DNA from 3 places in the Phytobacter sp. genome. Region 1 is predicted to be linked to each of the others. Evidence: predicted binding sites of a transcription regulator. Region 1 holds the regulator's gene; each other region holds the start of a gene.

Region 1 (4,610 bases):
GGCTGGCGTGCTAAAACCGCCAAAGAACGCTCTGCCATCCTGTATCGCTGGTACGAACTGATTATTGAGAATAAAAGCTGGCTGGGACGGTTAATGACCACCGAGCAGGGTAAGCCGTTGAAAGAGGCGGAGGGCGAGGTGGAATATGCCGCCAGCTTTATTCAATGGTTTGCCGAGCAGGCGAAACGCGCGAACGGTGAAATCATTCCGCCTGTTAAACCTGGCTCGCGAATCTACGCCACCCGGGAACCGGTCGGGGTGGTGGCGGCCATAACGCCGTGGAACTTCCCGATGGCAATGCTTACCCGTAAGCTGGGGCCTGCGCTGGCAGCCGGTTGTACTGGGGTTATCAAGCCCGCTAACAATACGCCGCTGAGCGCCTTTGCTTTACTGACCCTGGCGAAGAAAGCGGGTGTACCGGACGGCGTGCTAAACGCCGTTGCCGGGACAACATCCGAAATCAGTGACGCCATTATGGCCAGCCATGACGTGCGCAAAATCTCCTTCACGGGCTCCACTGCGGTAGGCAAAACGCTGGTGCGCAATGCTGCTGAAACCATGAAAAAAGTGTCGATGGAACTCGGTGGGAATGCCCCTTACATCGTGTTTGAGGATGCTGATATTGATGCCGCAGTCCAGGGGGCGATTGCCAACAAATTCCGCAACGCCGGGCAGGTTTGCGTCAGCGTAAACCGCTTCTATATTCATGAATCTGTCTATGACGCTTTCACGCAGAAGCTGGCGGATGCCGTCAGGGCGCTGAAGGTCGGTAACGGTCTTGAAGATGGGGTTGTGGTGGGACCGCTCATTGAAGCCTCTGCTGTCGATAAAGTCCGTGAACATGTTGACGATGCCGTGGCACATGGCGCAAAAGTGCTGGCGGGCGGTAAAGCGCATTCACTGGGGGGGAATTTCTGGCAGCCAACGGTGCTGGGTGACTGCAGCGATGGCATGAAGCTCGCCAATGAAGAGACGTTTGGCCCGGTTGCCGCCTGTTTCTGTTTCACTTCCGAAGAGGAAGTCATTCAGCGGGCTAACGCTACTCCGTTTGGTCTTGCCGCATACTTCTATACCCAAAACCTGTCACGGGTGTTCCGGGTTTCACAAGCGATCGAGAGCGGCATGATTGGGATAAATGAGTGCGCTGTCTCAACCGAGCTGGGGCCGTTCGGCGGGGTAAAAGAGTCCGGGCTTGGGCGTGAAGGCTCGGTGCTTGGCCTCGATGAATTCCTGGAAGTGAAAACCCTGCATCTCGGGGGATTGTGATGGTATGGGCGGGTTGACCGCCCCTTTCTTTGGCAGGATGGCGGATAATGAATATCTATACTTTTGATTTTGATGAAATAGACGATCAAACCGCGTTCTTTCGTGATTTTTCCCGCCAGTTTTCACTTGAGCGTGACAAGGTTAGCGACCTGGATTCACTCTGGATCGTGGTAACCAATGAACTACCGTTGCCGCTGGAGATTGAATTTATCCATTTGCCAGAAAAACTTCGTCGACGGTTTGGTGCATTAATCTTGTTATTTGATGAAGCAGAGGAAGAGCTGGAAGGGCAATTACGCTTTAACTTACGCTAATTCAGACATAAAAAAGCCCCTGCTCTGCAGGGGCAAGTCGTAGGACATATACGACGAGGGATTATTTATACAGTTCGGCTGTGGCGTGCCAGGTATCACCTTCTTGCAGTTCGATGACACGATAGCTCGCTGCACCCGCCTGGTCAGCTTTCGCCGACAGTTGCTCACGGATACTCATTGGGGAACTGGCAGTCTGGGAGACAGAAACACTGCCCAGAGATTGCAGGTTTTGCGCCTGGTCAGCAGACACTTGTGTTGCGGCGCTCGCGCCAAATGACAGCAGTGAAGCTAAACCAAGGGTAGCGATGATTGTGTTACGTTTCATAGTCTTTCTCCTCACATCCCAACGGCTAGAAGGGTTGAACTGCTATTTTTATGCCTGGTACCGTTGAGCGATATCTATTACAGGTTTGTTGATACAGGGGCTTTCAATACAGCTTATTTGTACAGCTCAGCAGTGGCGTGCCAGCTATCACCGGTACGAGCTTCGATGATGCGATACGAAGAAGCGCCTTGTTCTTCTGCTTTTTTGTTCAGTTCTGCACGCATATCCATCGGAGAAGAAGCTACACCGCCTACCGAAATAGTGCCGATTGACTGACGGTTTTGTGCTTGATCGGCACCGATGGAGTCAGCAGCGAATGCGCCAAAAGAGAGAACAGAAAGAACACTCAGTGCTGCAACAGTAGTTTTGATATTCATGATATTTGCCTCGTCATATTTTCTTTCGGAGAGTCTTGTTTCGTGACCCTCATCACAAAATCAAGTATACACTAATAACCCAGAAAATTAATACCAGACTAATTATTTCAATCGTAAATAAGTGGTAAGGAAATCATTTTTTATATCAAATAGCGTATAAAAATTCGTAAGTGTTTTAATTTAATATATGTAAATCATATGGATAGGTCTCTTTGATTATTTGTGCGAAACCATTCTTGAGGTGAATGAATTGCGGGGGGAGAATCGCACTATGTGTCAAAAGAATGGCAGGTCGATGGCAAAAAAATGATTTGAAAGGTGGGTTTTCCCCTCGCAGGTCGCGAGGGGAGGGGGCGATCAGAGCTCTTGTTCGAACAAGACCAGGATGGCTTCGTAGAGTTCTTTAACGGTGAAACCGTTAGCCGGGGTGGTGAAAATAGTATCGTCACCTGCAATGGTGCCAAGGATCCCTTCCGCTTTGCCCAGGGAATCCAGCAAACGTGCTATCAGTTGAGCTGCGCCTGGGCTGGTATGAATCACCACAACGGCCGCGTTGTAGTCGATATCCAGCACCAAATTTTTCAACGGACTTGACGTGGTGGGCACGCCAAGTTCAGCAGGCAGGCAATATACCATCTCCATTTTGGCGTTACGCGTGCGTACCGCACCAAATTTGGTCAGCATCCGGGAGACTTTGGATTGGTTAATATTGTCAAAGCCCTGCTCTTGCAACGCCGACACAATCTCTCCCTGAGAACTGAATTTCTCTTCTTTAAGCAGCGCCTTAAACGCCTTAACTAATTCTTCTTGTTTTGCCGAGCTTCGCATAAGTCACCCGTATAAGGTCATGAAAACTACATTATTATGCATATGGATGAATTTTTATGCAAATAATCTACCGTGGAAATATCTAAAATACTGTTATTAAAGACACAAATTTTATTGAAGCCCATTATGGTGGGACAAAATCTGCTTGTGTCATGTGTCGCAAATTTAAGCAAAAGTAAAATAAATGTTATGTAATTGGTGTTGTTTTGATGGTTGGCGAGTCTATATTGTAAACACTTAGTGTTAATTGCTGAGTTTGTTTGTCAGTCGATCGTAAAAGCCCATTATAATATTTTAAAAGCGTGCCGTGCCGCAGAATTTTGGTTTGCATGATGCCATAATTATCAGGGTGAATTAAGGTCGCCGCAACGGAGTAACGAAATATTTAGCTAACCATAATAAGGAGTTTATGATGAAAGTTGCAGTCCTCGGCGCAGCTGGTGGCATTGGCCAGGCGTTAGCTCTACTACTGAAAACACAACTGCCTTCAGGTTCAGAACTCACTCTGTATGATATTGCTCCTGTAACCCCTGGGGTTGCTGTTGACCTCAGCCATATTCCTACTGCTGTTAAAATCAAAGGCTTTTCTGGTGAAGATGCTACGCCTGCGCTGCACGGTGCTGACGTTGTGTTGATCTCTGCGGGGGTTGCCCGTAAGCCGGGTATGGATCGCTCCGATCTCTTTAACGTCAATGCGGGTATCGTGAAAAACCTTGTCGCGCAAATTGCGACAACCTGCCCTAAAGCGTGCATTGGTATTATCACTAATCCGGTCAATACCACGGTTGCCATTGCTGCAGAAGTGCTGAAAAAAGCGGGTGTGTATGACAGGAATAAGCTGTTTGGGGTCACCACCCTGGACATCATTCGCTCGAATACCTTCGTGGCTGAGCTCAAAGGTAAGCAGCCGTCGGATATTGAGGTCCCCGTCGTGGGCGGGCACTCTGGTGTCACTATTCTTCCATTGTTGTCACAAATTCCTGGCGTCAGTTTCTCTGAGCAGGAAATTATTGATCTCACAAAACGCATTCAAAATGCTGGTACCGAAGTGGTAGAAGCGAAGGCGGGTGGCGGGTCAGCAACACTCTCTATGGGTCAGGCGGCGGCGCGCTTTGGGTTGTCCCTGGTTCGTGCACTGCAAGGCGAAAAAGGCGTGGTCGAATGTGCGTATGTTGAAGGCGACGGGCAGCATGCGCGTTTCTTCTCCCAACCGCTGCTGCTGGGTAAAAGCGGCATTGAAGAACGCCAGGCAATTGGCAAACTCAGTGCATTTGAACAGCAGGCATTAGAAGGGATGTTAGATACGCTGAAAAAAGATATTCAACTCGGCGAAGACTTCGTTAATAAATGATAACCGCTGCCACCTGGTGCGCCGTTTGCCATCAGGGGTGAGCAAAAACCGGAGCCACATGCGCTCCGGTTTTTTTATGTCGCTAGTTGGTCGCTGGGTATTCCTGAATAGTCACCTGAAGCTTGAGTTTTTTGTCTTCGCGCATCACC
Region 2 (4,610 bases), on a different contig from region 1:
TGCTGCCTGAGTAAAACGCCCACCCCAAAGTGCCATAACATGCTTCCTTAAATTCTTAGATTTCAATACCGGATAGCGATGCGCGTATCCGGCCTGGAGATGATGTTGTCTGTGCTTACGCGAGAATACGGGTGCCGATAGGCGTACCGTTAAACAGTGCTGGCAGTTGTTCTGCGTGACGCCAGGAGGCAATATCAACCGGGCGGTTCAGGGCGCGAGCTGCATCCAGCGCCGCATTTACCTTCACAATCATGCCGTCGGTAATAATCCCCTGCTCAATCAGCTGCTCCGCTTTTGCTGCTGTCATTTCGGCAATGCGCTGGCCTTTCCCATCCAGAATGCCGCTGACATCGGAGAGCAAAATCAAATCTGCGCCCAGCGTTGCCGCCAGAGCAGTCGCTGCCTGGTCAGCATTGACGTTCATCAGGCGACCATCGTCCGTCACACCGATAGAGCTAATGACGGGCAAGAAGCCCCCGTCCAGCAGTGCGTTCACCAGCTTCGGCGAGCCCGGCAGTGCCTGACCAACATGGCCCAACTCTTTATCGAGTTGCGTCACTTTCACGCTATCCCCATCGCCCAGGAACAGGCCAACGGAAGCAATCTTGTGTTTTTTCGCCCAGGCCAGCAGGGTTTTGTTCGCCGTGCCCGCCAACGCACCGGTAATAATATCGATTTGATCGGCAGGCGTGACGCGCAGACCGTTTTTCTTGGTCACCGGCAGATTGAGTTTTTTCATCAGCTCATCCACCACGCAGCCGCCGCCGTGCACAATCACTAACGGGCGGTCATGGGATTCACGGTAATTCACCAGCGCGGTAAACAGACGCTCCAGCGCTTCTTCACTATCCAGCAGTACGCCACCGAGTTTAATAATTAATGGGTTCATTTTCACGCCTGCACTCAATTAGATTAGAGACTGGGTTTCAGCATAGCCGAAACGAATATTTGCACACTGCATTGCCTGAGCGGCCGCACCTTTCAGAAGGTTATCTTCCGTCGCAACCACAATCAGGTGTTCATCCTGTACCGCAAAACCGATATCGCAGAACGGCAGACCCACCACATTTTTCAGTGCCGGAACGCCTTTTTCATACAGACGCACCAGCGGCTTGTCGCCATAGGCCTGCTGGAAAATCGCCGCAATCTGCGCGTGTGTGACACCCGGCTTCAGACGGCAGGTAATGGTTTCCAGAATGCCACGCGGGAAGTTACCCAGGTGCGGGGTAAAAATCACCGGTGCGCCCAAGTGAGTCGTGATTTCCGGATGGTGGCGATGGTTAAACACACCATACGGCTGCAGGCTGACTTCGCAGAAGCTGTTGGAGATCGCCGCTTTGCGCCCTGCACCACTGACGCCACTGGTCGCGTTGATCACCGGCCACTGGTTGAGATCCAGTACACCCGCATCGATCAGTGGTTTAAGAGAGAGTTGTGCTGCGGTTGGATAGCAACCTGGAACCGCGATGAGATTCGCGTCCCTCAGCGCGTTGGCGCTCCACTCGGCCAGCCCGTATACCGCCTGCGCGAGCAGGTCAGGATGCTGGTGAGTGAAGCCATAGAATTTTTCATAGAACGCGAGATCGTTAACGCGGAACGCACCAGAGAGGTCAAACACCACGCAGCCTGCTGCGAGGAACTGCGGTGCCAGGTCGTGACTCACTTCATGTGCGGTCGCCAGGAACACCACGTCCACACCCTCAACGAATTCGCTGATGTCGGACATAGGCTGCAACGGCAGATCGACAATACCTTTCAACTGCGGATGTAAATCGGAGACTAATTTTCCTGCATCATTGCTTTGCGCTGAAACCGTCAAAGCGGTTATGTTCATATGAGGATGGCGATTTACATAGGTCACTAGCTCTGCGCCGGCGTAGCCGCTGGCACCCACAATTAACGTGTTCAACATCGGGGCAGTCTACCTTCTTAGTGCGTCAAGTTTGCCAGGGAGTGATTCGGCATCAATCCCTCGTCGCTCTGTAAAGGCGCCGAATGGGTTCCTTTACGCTCAACATTAATGTATTTTTATTCACTATTAATGCATGAATATTGATACTATCACGAACTCAGGTATGTCAACAATGAAAATGAATTTGCCACCATTTATCGAGATTTACCGCGCCCTGATTGGCACTCCGTCCATCAGCGCAACGGAAGAAGCCCTTGATCAAAGCAATGCTTCTTTAATCAATCTGCTGGCTGGGTGGTTTGGCGACCTCGGGTTCAAGGTTGAAGTGCAGCCCGTCCCCGGCACCCGTAACAAGTTTAACCTGTTAGCCAGTATTGGCGAGGGAGCCGGTGGCCTCTTATTGACCGGCCACACGGATACCGTTCCGTTTGACGACGGACGCTGGACGCGCGATCCCTTTACACTGACCGAACACGACAACAAACTTTACGGACTGGGCACCGCAGACATGAAAGGCTTCTTCGCCTTCATCCTGGATGCCCTGCGTGATGTTGATGTGACGAAACTGAAAAAGCCGCTCTATGTGCTGGCAACCGCCGACGAAGAGACCAGCATGGCGGGCGCACGTTACTTTGCAGAGAACACGCAGCTCCGTCCGGATTGCGCCATTATTGGCGAACCGACTTCCTTGCAGCCGGTACGCGCTCACAAGGGCCACATCTCCAGCGCTATCCGCATTCTGGGGCAATCGGGTCATTCCAGCGATCCGGCGCGTGGGGTCAACGCCATCGAACTGATGCATGACGCCATCGGCCATATCCTGCATCTGCGCGATAACCTGAAAGAGCGTTATCACTACGACGCCTTCACCGTGCCGTACCCAACGCTGAACCTTGGCAGCATTAACGGTGGCGACGCCTCTAACCGAATTTGTGCCTGCTGCGAACTGCACATGGACATTCGACCGCTGCCGGGCATGACCCTGAACGATCTGAACGGCCTGCTTGAAGAGGCGTTAGAGCCGGTAAGCAGCCGCTGGCCGGGTCGCCTGACGGTATCCGAACTGCATCCACCAATTCCAGGTTACGAATGCCCGCCGGACCATCAGCTGGTAGAAGTGGTGGAAAAACTGCTGGGTGTAGAAACGGAAGTGGTTAACTACTGCACCGAAGCGCCGTTTATTCAAACTCTGTGCCCAACGCTGGTGTTAGGACCAGGCTCCATTAATCAGGCCCATCAGCCTGATGAATATCTTGAGACACGCTTTATAAAACCAACACGCGAGTTGATCACACAGGTCGTGCATCACTTCTGCTGGCACTGATTAACCCCCTCCTCATCCCGATAAATCGCCCTCGGGGTGAGGAGAAAACGCAGTGACGTTGTTCACAATTCCATAAGCTATGCTTATCAGCCGCAAAGCGAATTAAATTTCGTAAATTCACGGCATTTATTCGTTTGCTGAACCGATTTCGCAGCAATTGACGCCGTGGGTTTTACGTGGCTTTATAAAAGGCGGTGTCTGATATCTATCCGTTTCACGTTGCAGGACGGTGGATATAACAAAATAAAATGAGATGGGGTGTCTGGGTTAACATGAACGAACAATATTCCGCTTTGCGTAGTAATGTCAGTATGCTCGGCAAGCTGCTGGGGGATACCATCAAGGATGCGTTGGGAGAGCACATTCTTGAACGGGTCGAAACAATCCGTAAGCTGTCCAAATCTTCACGTGCTGGTAATGAAGCTAACCGTCAGGAGCTGCTCAACACGCTGCAAAACCTGTCCAATGATGAACTGTTGCCGGTCGCTCGCGCCTTCAGCCAGTTTCTGAACCTTGCCAATACCGCCGAGCAATACCACAGCATTTCGCCAAAAGGCGAAGCCGCAAACAACCCGGAAGTGATTGCTCGTACGCTGCGTAAACTGAAAGACCAACCCGATCTCAACGAAGCGGCTATCAAGAAAGCCGTTGAATCGCTGTCGCTGGAGCTGGTGCTGACCGCCCACCCGACAGAGATCACCCGCCGTACACTGATCCACAAAATGGTGGAAGTGAACACCTGCTTAAAGCAGCTGGATAACACCGATATCGCCGACTATGAGCGCCATCAGCTGATGCGCCGCCTGCGCCAGCTTATCGCGCAGTCCTGGCATACCGATGAAATCCGTAAACATCGCCCGAGCCCGGTCGACGAAGCCAAATGGGGCTTTGCGGTTGTCGAAAACAGTCTGTGGGAAGGCGTGCCTAACTATCTTCGCGAGCTCAACGAACAGCTCGAAGAGAACCTGAATTACAAACTGCCAGTCGATTTCGTACCGGTCCGCTTTACCTCCTGGATGGGCGGCGACCGCGACGGCAACCCGAACGTTACTGCAGACATTACCCGTCACGTCCTGCTGCTGAGCCGCTGGAAAGCGACCGATCTGTTCCTGAAAGATATTCAGTTGCTGATCTCTGAGCTGTCGATGGTCGAATGTACCGACGAGCTTCGTGAACTGGCCGGTGCCGAAGGCGCGCAGGAACCGTATCGCTATCTGATGAAAAAACTGCGCGGCCAGCTGATGGCAACGCAGGCCTGGCTGGAAGCGCGCCTGAAAGGCCAGCGATTGCCGAAACCAGAAGGTCTGCTGAGCCAGAACGAACAACTGTGGGAACCGCTTTACGCCTGTTACAAATCTCTGCAAGCCTGCGGTA
Region 3 (4,610 bases), 510 kb from region 1:
AAGCGGGGGCGGTGCTCGGGGATATTTGTGCGTGGGTTAACGCTGGTTTTACTGCTGAACGTGCAGCCCAGTTGTCGCGTATTACCGGGTTTAGCGTGCCAGCGGGGACGGGTACGGCGGCAAGCGCGCTGCGCGACAGCCTTTGCCTGCTGCAGCAGAGCTACCGCTTTGGCAGTGACTCCGGTATCGGGCAACTGGCAGCGGCTGTCAATCGGGGAGACAAATCGGGAACCCGTTCGGTTTTCAGCCAGGGTTTTACCGATATTGAGAGCAAGCCATTGCTGAGCAGCGAAGATTATCAGGTGATGATTGACGATGCGATTGCGGGTTACGAACACTATTTATCGCTACTCCGACAGGATGTGCAGCCCCAGGCGGTGATCGCCGCATTTGGTGAATATCAGGTGCTATGTGCGCTTCGCGAAGGGCCATTCGGTGTGAGTGGTTTAAATGAACGTGTTGAGCAGGCACTGGTTCGACAGCGGCGTATTTTCCGCCCGGCGCACGGGCGCTGGTATCACGGGCGTCCGGTGATGATCATCCGTAATGATGCATCGCTGGGGCTGTTCAATGGTGATATTGGCATTGCTCTGGATCAGGGGGAAGGGATCCGCGTCTGGTTCCCGCTACCCGATGGCAGCATGAAGTCGGTTCAACCGAGTCGTTTACCAGAGCACGACACCGCATGGGCGATGACGGTGCATAAGTCGCAAGGGTCCGAATTTGAGCACGCCGCGCTGATTTTACCGGGGCAATTTGTGCCGGTCGTCACGCGAGAGCTGGTCTACACCGCCATCACGCGAGCGAAAAAACGCTTGTCTCTGTATGCCGATGAACGTGTGTTGTTACAGGCTATTACCACGCGGACTGAGCGGCGAAGTGGACTGGATGCTCTTTTTCAGGCTGAAGCCTGAAGGTGGCCCCACGCGAAAACGTGGGGCGACAGGTCAGGTCAGGTCCGCCATCAGAACTTTGGAACGGCGCTGGTAGTTGTACATCTCTTTTTTGCTCTCCGGCAGCGAATCGATATCCACCGGCGTAAAGCCACGCTCCTGGAACCAGTGAATGCTGCGGGTGGTCAGGACAAAGAGCTTGCTCAGCCCCATCTGTTTTGCCTGTGCGGCAATTCTGTCCAGTAACACCTCACCGCGCGAGGAACTCCGGTAATCCGGGTGCACGGCCACGCAGGCCATTTCACCGATTTTCTCTTCCGGGAACGGATAAAGCGCAGCGCAGGCAATCGTCAGGTTATCGCGCTGGACGACGGTAAACTTGTCGATTTCCATCTCCAGTTGCTCGCGTGAGCGGCGTACCAGAATACCTTGCTGTTCCAGCGGGCGAATCAGCTCCAGGATGCCGCCAATATCATTGATGGTGGCACGACGGATCTGCTCCGCACTCTCCATCACTATTTGGGTACCGATACCGTCGCGGGAGAACAGTTCCTGCAGCAGTGCACCGTCTTCCTGGTAGCTTATCAGGTGGCTGCGACGTACGCCGCTGCGGCAGGCCTTCATTGCACCACGCAAGAAACGCACGGTACCTGAGTGATAATCACCTTGCTCTTCAAGGGCTTCTACGCGGGCCTGCGCTTCATTAGGGAACAATTCGGAGACAATTTGCCCGTCTTCGTTATAGACCCCTTGCGATGAACAGAAGCCAATCATTTTTTCCGCTTTCAGTTTGATTGCAAGCTGAGTGGCAATCTCTTCAGAGGTCAGGTTGAAGCTCTCCCCGGTGACTGACACCGCCACTGGCCCCATCAGCACAATGGCTCCGCCGTCTAACTGGCGATGAATGGCTTCTTCATCAATACGACGAATACGTCCGCTATGGCAGTAGTCAACGCCCTCATCAACGCCCAGCGGCTGAGCGATGATAAAGTTGCCGCTGACGACGTTAATATGCGCCCCCTGAAGCGGGGTGTTGTTCAAACTCATCGACAACCTGGCGGTAATGTCCAGTTGCAGAAGACCTGCGGCCTGTTTTACCAGTTCAAGCGTCTTCGCATCGGTCACGCGGATGTGTTGGTGATAAACCGGTTCATGGTGATGAGCGGCAAGGTTGGCATCAATCTGCGGGCGGGCACCATAGACCACGACCAGCCGAATGCCTAAACTGTGCAGGAGGCCAATGTCATTGACGATACTGGAAAAGTTTTCGTGCTCAATAGCTTCACCACCGAGCATAATGACAAAGGTTTTGCCCCTATGGGTATTAATATAGGGGACAGAGTGGCGAAATCCCTGCACCAGTTCGGTTCTACGTTCCTTTACCACGGCTAACCCTCACTGCATGATTATTCGTAAAAAGTGTATTTTTATTCTTTTATTGCCTGATGTGCAAGCCCAAATTGCATCATCAGTTAATTCGATTGATTAGGGCTGAGGTCGTTAACCACGGCCTTTACCGTTTTATAGATGACAGCTTATGCGTCATTCGTTAAAGTTTTCGGTCAATTCTGACGTTTAATCAGTAATTCATCATTTTTGCTTTTGCTCGGGAGTGGCATGTCGGGAAGTCAAAAAGCGCTAAGCCGCCGCAGATTAATACAGGGTGCGGGGGCAATGTGGTTATTAAGCGTGAGCCAGGTCGGCCTTGCCGCCGTTAGCCAGGTGGTCGCTGTGCGCGTCTGGCCTGCGTCTACTTACACCCGTGTGACGGTTGAGTCTAATCGGGTCGTCAAATATCGCCAGTTTTCTCTGAGCAACCCTGACCGGCTGGTGGTCGATCTTGAAGGCGTGAACCTGAACTCTGTTCTGAAAGGGATGGGGGCGCAGATCCGCAGTGACGATCCTTTCATTAAGTCCGCCCGTGTCGGGCAGTTTGATCCGCAGACTGTGCGCATGGTGTTTGAGCTCAAACAGGATATTAAACCGCAGCTCTTTGCTCTTGCGCCGGTCGCTGGCTTTAAAGAGCGTCTGGTGATGGATCTCTACCCGGCGAATGCTAAAGATGTACAGGATCCGCTACTGGCACTGCTCGAAGACTACAATCAGGGCGATTTGGAAAAACAGGTACCGCCTGCACAAAGCGGGCCGCAGCCGGGTAAAGCCGGGCGCGATCGTCCGATTGTTATCATGCTGGATCCCGGACACGGTGGTGAAGATCCGGGAGCCATTGGTAAGTACCGGACCCGTGAGAAAGACGTGGTGCTGCAAATAGCCCGTCGATTGCGTGCTCTGATCGAAAAAGAAGGCAACATGAAGGCGTACATGACGCGTAATGAAGATGTCTTCATTCCGCTGAAAGTCCGTGTGGCGAAAGCGCAGAAGCAGCGCGCCGATCTCTTTGTCTCCATTCATGCTGATGCCTTCAGCAGCCGTCAGCCGAGCGGTTCCTCGGTGTTTGCCTTGTCGACGAAAGGGGCCACCAGTACGGCAGCGAAATACCTGGCCGAGACGCAGAATGCGGCGGACTTAATCGGTGGCGTCAGCAAAAGTGGCGATCGCTATCTCGATCATACGATGTTCGACATGGTGCAGTCGCTGACCATCAACGACAGCCTGAAGTTTGGTAAAGCGGTACTGGGCAAGTTGGGCAACATTAATAATCTGCATAAGAACAGCGTTGAGCAGGCCGGGTTCGCGGTACTGAAAGCGCCGGATATTCCATCCATTCTTGTCGAAACCGCGTTTATCAGTAACGTTGAAGAGGAGCGTAAGCTCAAAACGGCGAAGTTCCAGCAAGAGGTGGCGGAATCCATTCTGGCAGGGATTAAGGCGTACTTTGCCGACGGCGCTACGCTGGCGAGAAGAGGATAACGAGGTGGCGCTGAAAGGCGCCATTTTTACAGACTATAAAAACAAAAAAACACCCGTTAAGGTGTTTATTGTGTTGGTTGCGGGGGCCGGATTTGAACCGACGACCTTCGGGTTATGAGCCCGACGAGCTACCAGGCTGCTCCACCCCGCGTCCGTCTTTACTCTTCATCGAGTAAATGTGCATCAGATTGTAATTGGTTGCGGGGGCCAGATTTGAACTGACGACCTTCGGGTTATGAGCCCGACGAGCTACCAGGCTGCTCCACCCCGCGTCCGTCATTACTCTTCCATCGAGTAATGTTTACTACTGATTTTAATTGGTTGCGGGGGCCAGATTTGAACTGACGACCTTCGGGTTATGAGCCCGACGAGCTACCAGGCTGCTCCACCCCGCGTCCGTGGATGCGCACTATACTCCGCTAACATTCTGATGCAACCCTTTTTTAACGGAATAGCGTAATAGCCTGTGATTTGTATGAAAACAGTACGATAAGCGTGTTTTTTATACCGAATTTGCGTCAGGTTGAGTGATTGCATTTCATTAAGATGGGCGGTTTGTTATCTTCATCACGCTCCGGATTAACCAGAAGATGAGAGACAATGAAAGGACGTTGGGCAAAATATCTAGTCACAGGCGCAATGATGGCACTGCTTGCCGCCTGTTCTTCGAAACCGACCGATCGCGGTCAACAATATAAAGACGGCAAGTTTGACCAGCCTTTCTCTCTGGTAAACCAGCCTGAAGCGGTGGGTGCGCCCATCAACGCGGGCGATTTCTCTGAGCAAGTTAGCCAAATTCGTAGTGCATCCCCGCGACTCTATTCCGGTCAGAGTTCTGTCTATAGT

Evidence for each region. Region 1 encodes ArgR, which controls arginine synthesis, uptake and breakdown. Its sites were predicted from a motif close to ANTGAATAAAAATACANT; they were not measured.
Region 2: the regulator ArgR is predicted to act here: its motif matches at 2,020-2,037, upstream of argC (N-acetyl-gamma-glutamyl-phosphate reductase).
Region 3: the regulator ArgR is predicted to act here: its motif matches at 2,312-2,329, upstream of argA (amino-acid N-acetyltransferase).

Annotation. Positions count from the first base shown of each region.
Region 1 covers NZ_JCACPZ010000008.1:1,347,272-1,351,881, reverse strand. The annotation lists gene AC5JPW_RS24325 (NAD-dependent succinate-semialdehyde dehydrogenase) at 1-1,266, shown strand, start outside; gene AC5JPW_RS24320 (barstar family protein) at 1,314-1,580, shown strand; gene yhcN (peroxide/acid stress response protein YhcN) at 1,642-1,905, opposite strand; gene yhcN (peroxide/acid stress response protein YhcN) at 2,019-2,282, opposite strand; gene argR (transcriptional regulator ArgR) at 2,640-3,110, opposite strand; gene mdh (malate dehydrogenase) at 3,523-4,461, shown strand; gene degS (outer membrane-stress sensor serine endopeptidase DegS) at 4,544-4,610, opposite strand, start outside.
Region 2 covers NZ_JCACPZ010000002.1:9,185-13,794, forward strand. The annotation lists gene argH (argininosuccinate lyase) at 1-36, opposite strand, end outside; gene argB (acetylglutamate kinase) at 116-889, opposite strand; gene argC (N-acetyl-gamma-glutamyl-phosphate reductase) at 908-1,912, opposite strand; gene argE (acetylornithine deacetylase) at 2,085-3,236, shown strand; gene ppc (phosphoenolpyruvate carboxylase) at 3,509-4,610, shown strand, end outside.
Region 3 covers NZ_JCACPZ010000008.1:837,887-842,496, reverse strand. The annotation lists gene recD (exodeoxyribonuclease V subunit alpha) at 1-914, shown strand, start outside; gene argA (amino-acid N-acetyltransferase) at 948-2,279, opposite strand; gene amiC (N-acetylmuramoyl-L-alanine amidase AmiC) at 2,511-3,764, shown strand; tRNA gene AC5JPW_RS21835 (tRNA-Met) at 3,839-3,915, opposite strand; tRNA gene AC5JPW_RS21830 (tRNA-Met) at 3,960-4,036, opposite strand; tRNA gene AC5JPW_RS21825 (tRNA-Met) at 4,083-4,159, opposite strand; gene mltA (murein transglycosylase A) at 4,365-4,610, shown strand, end outside.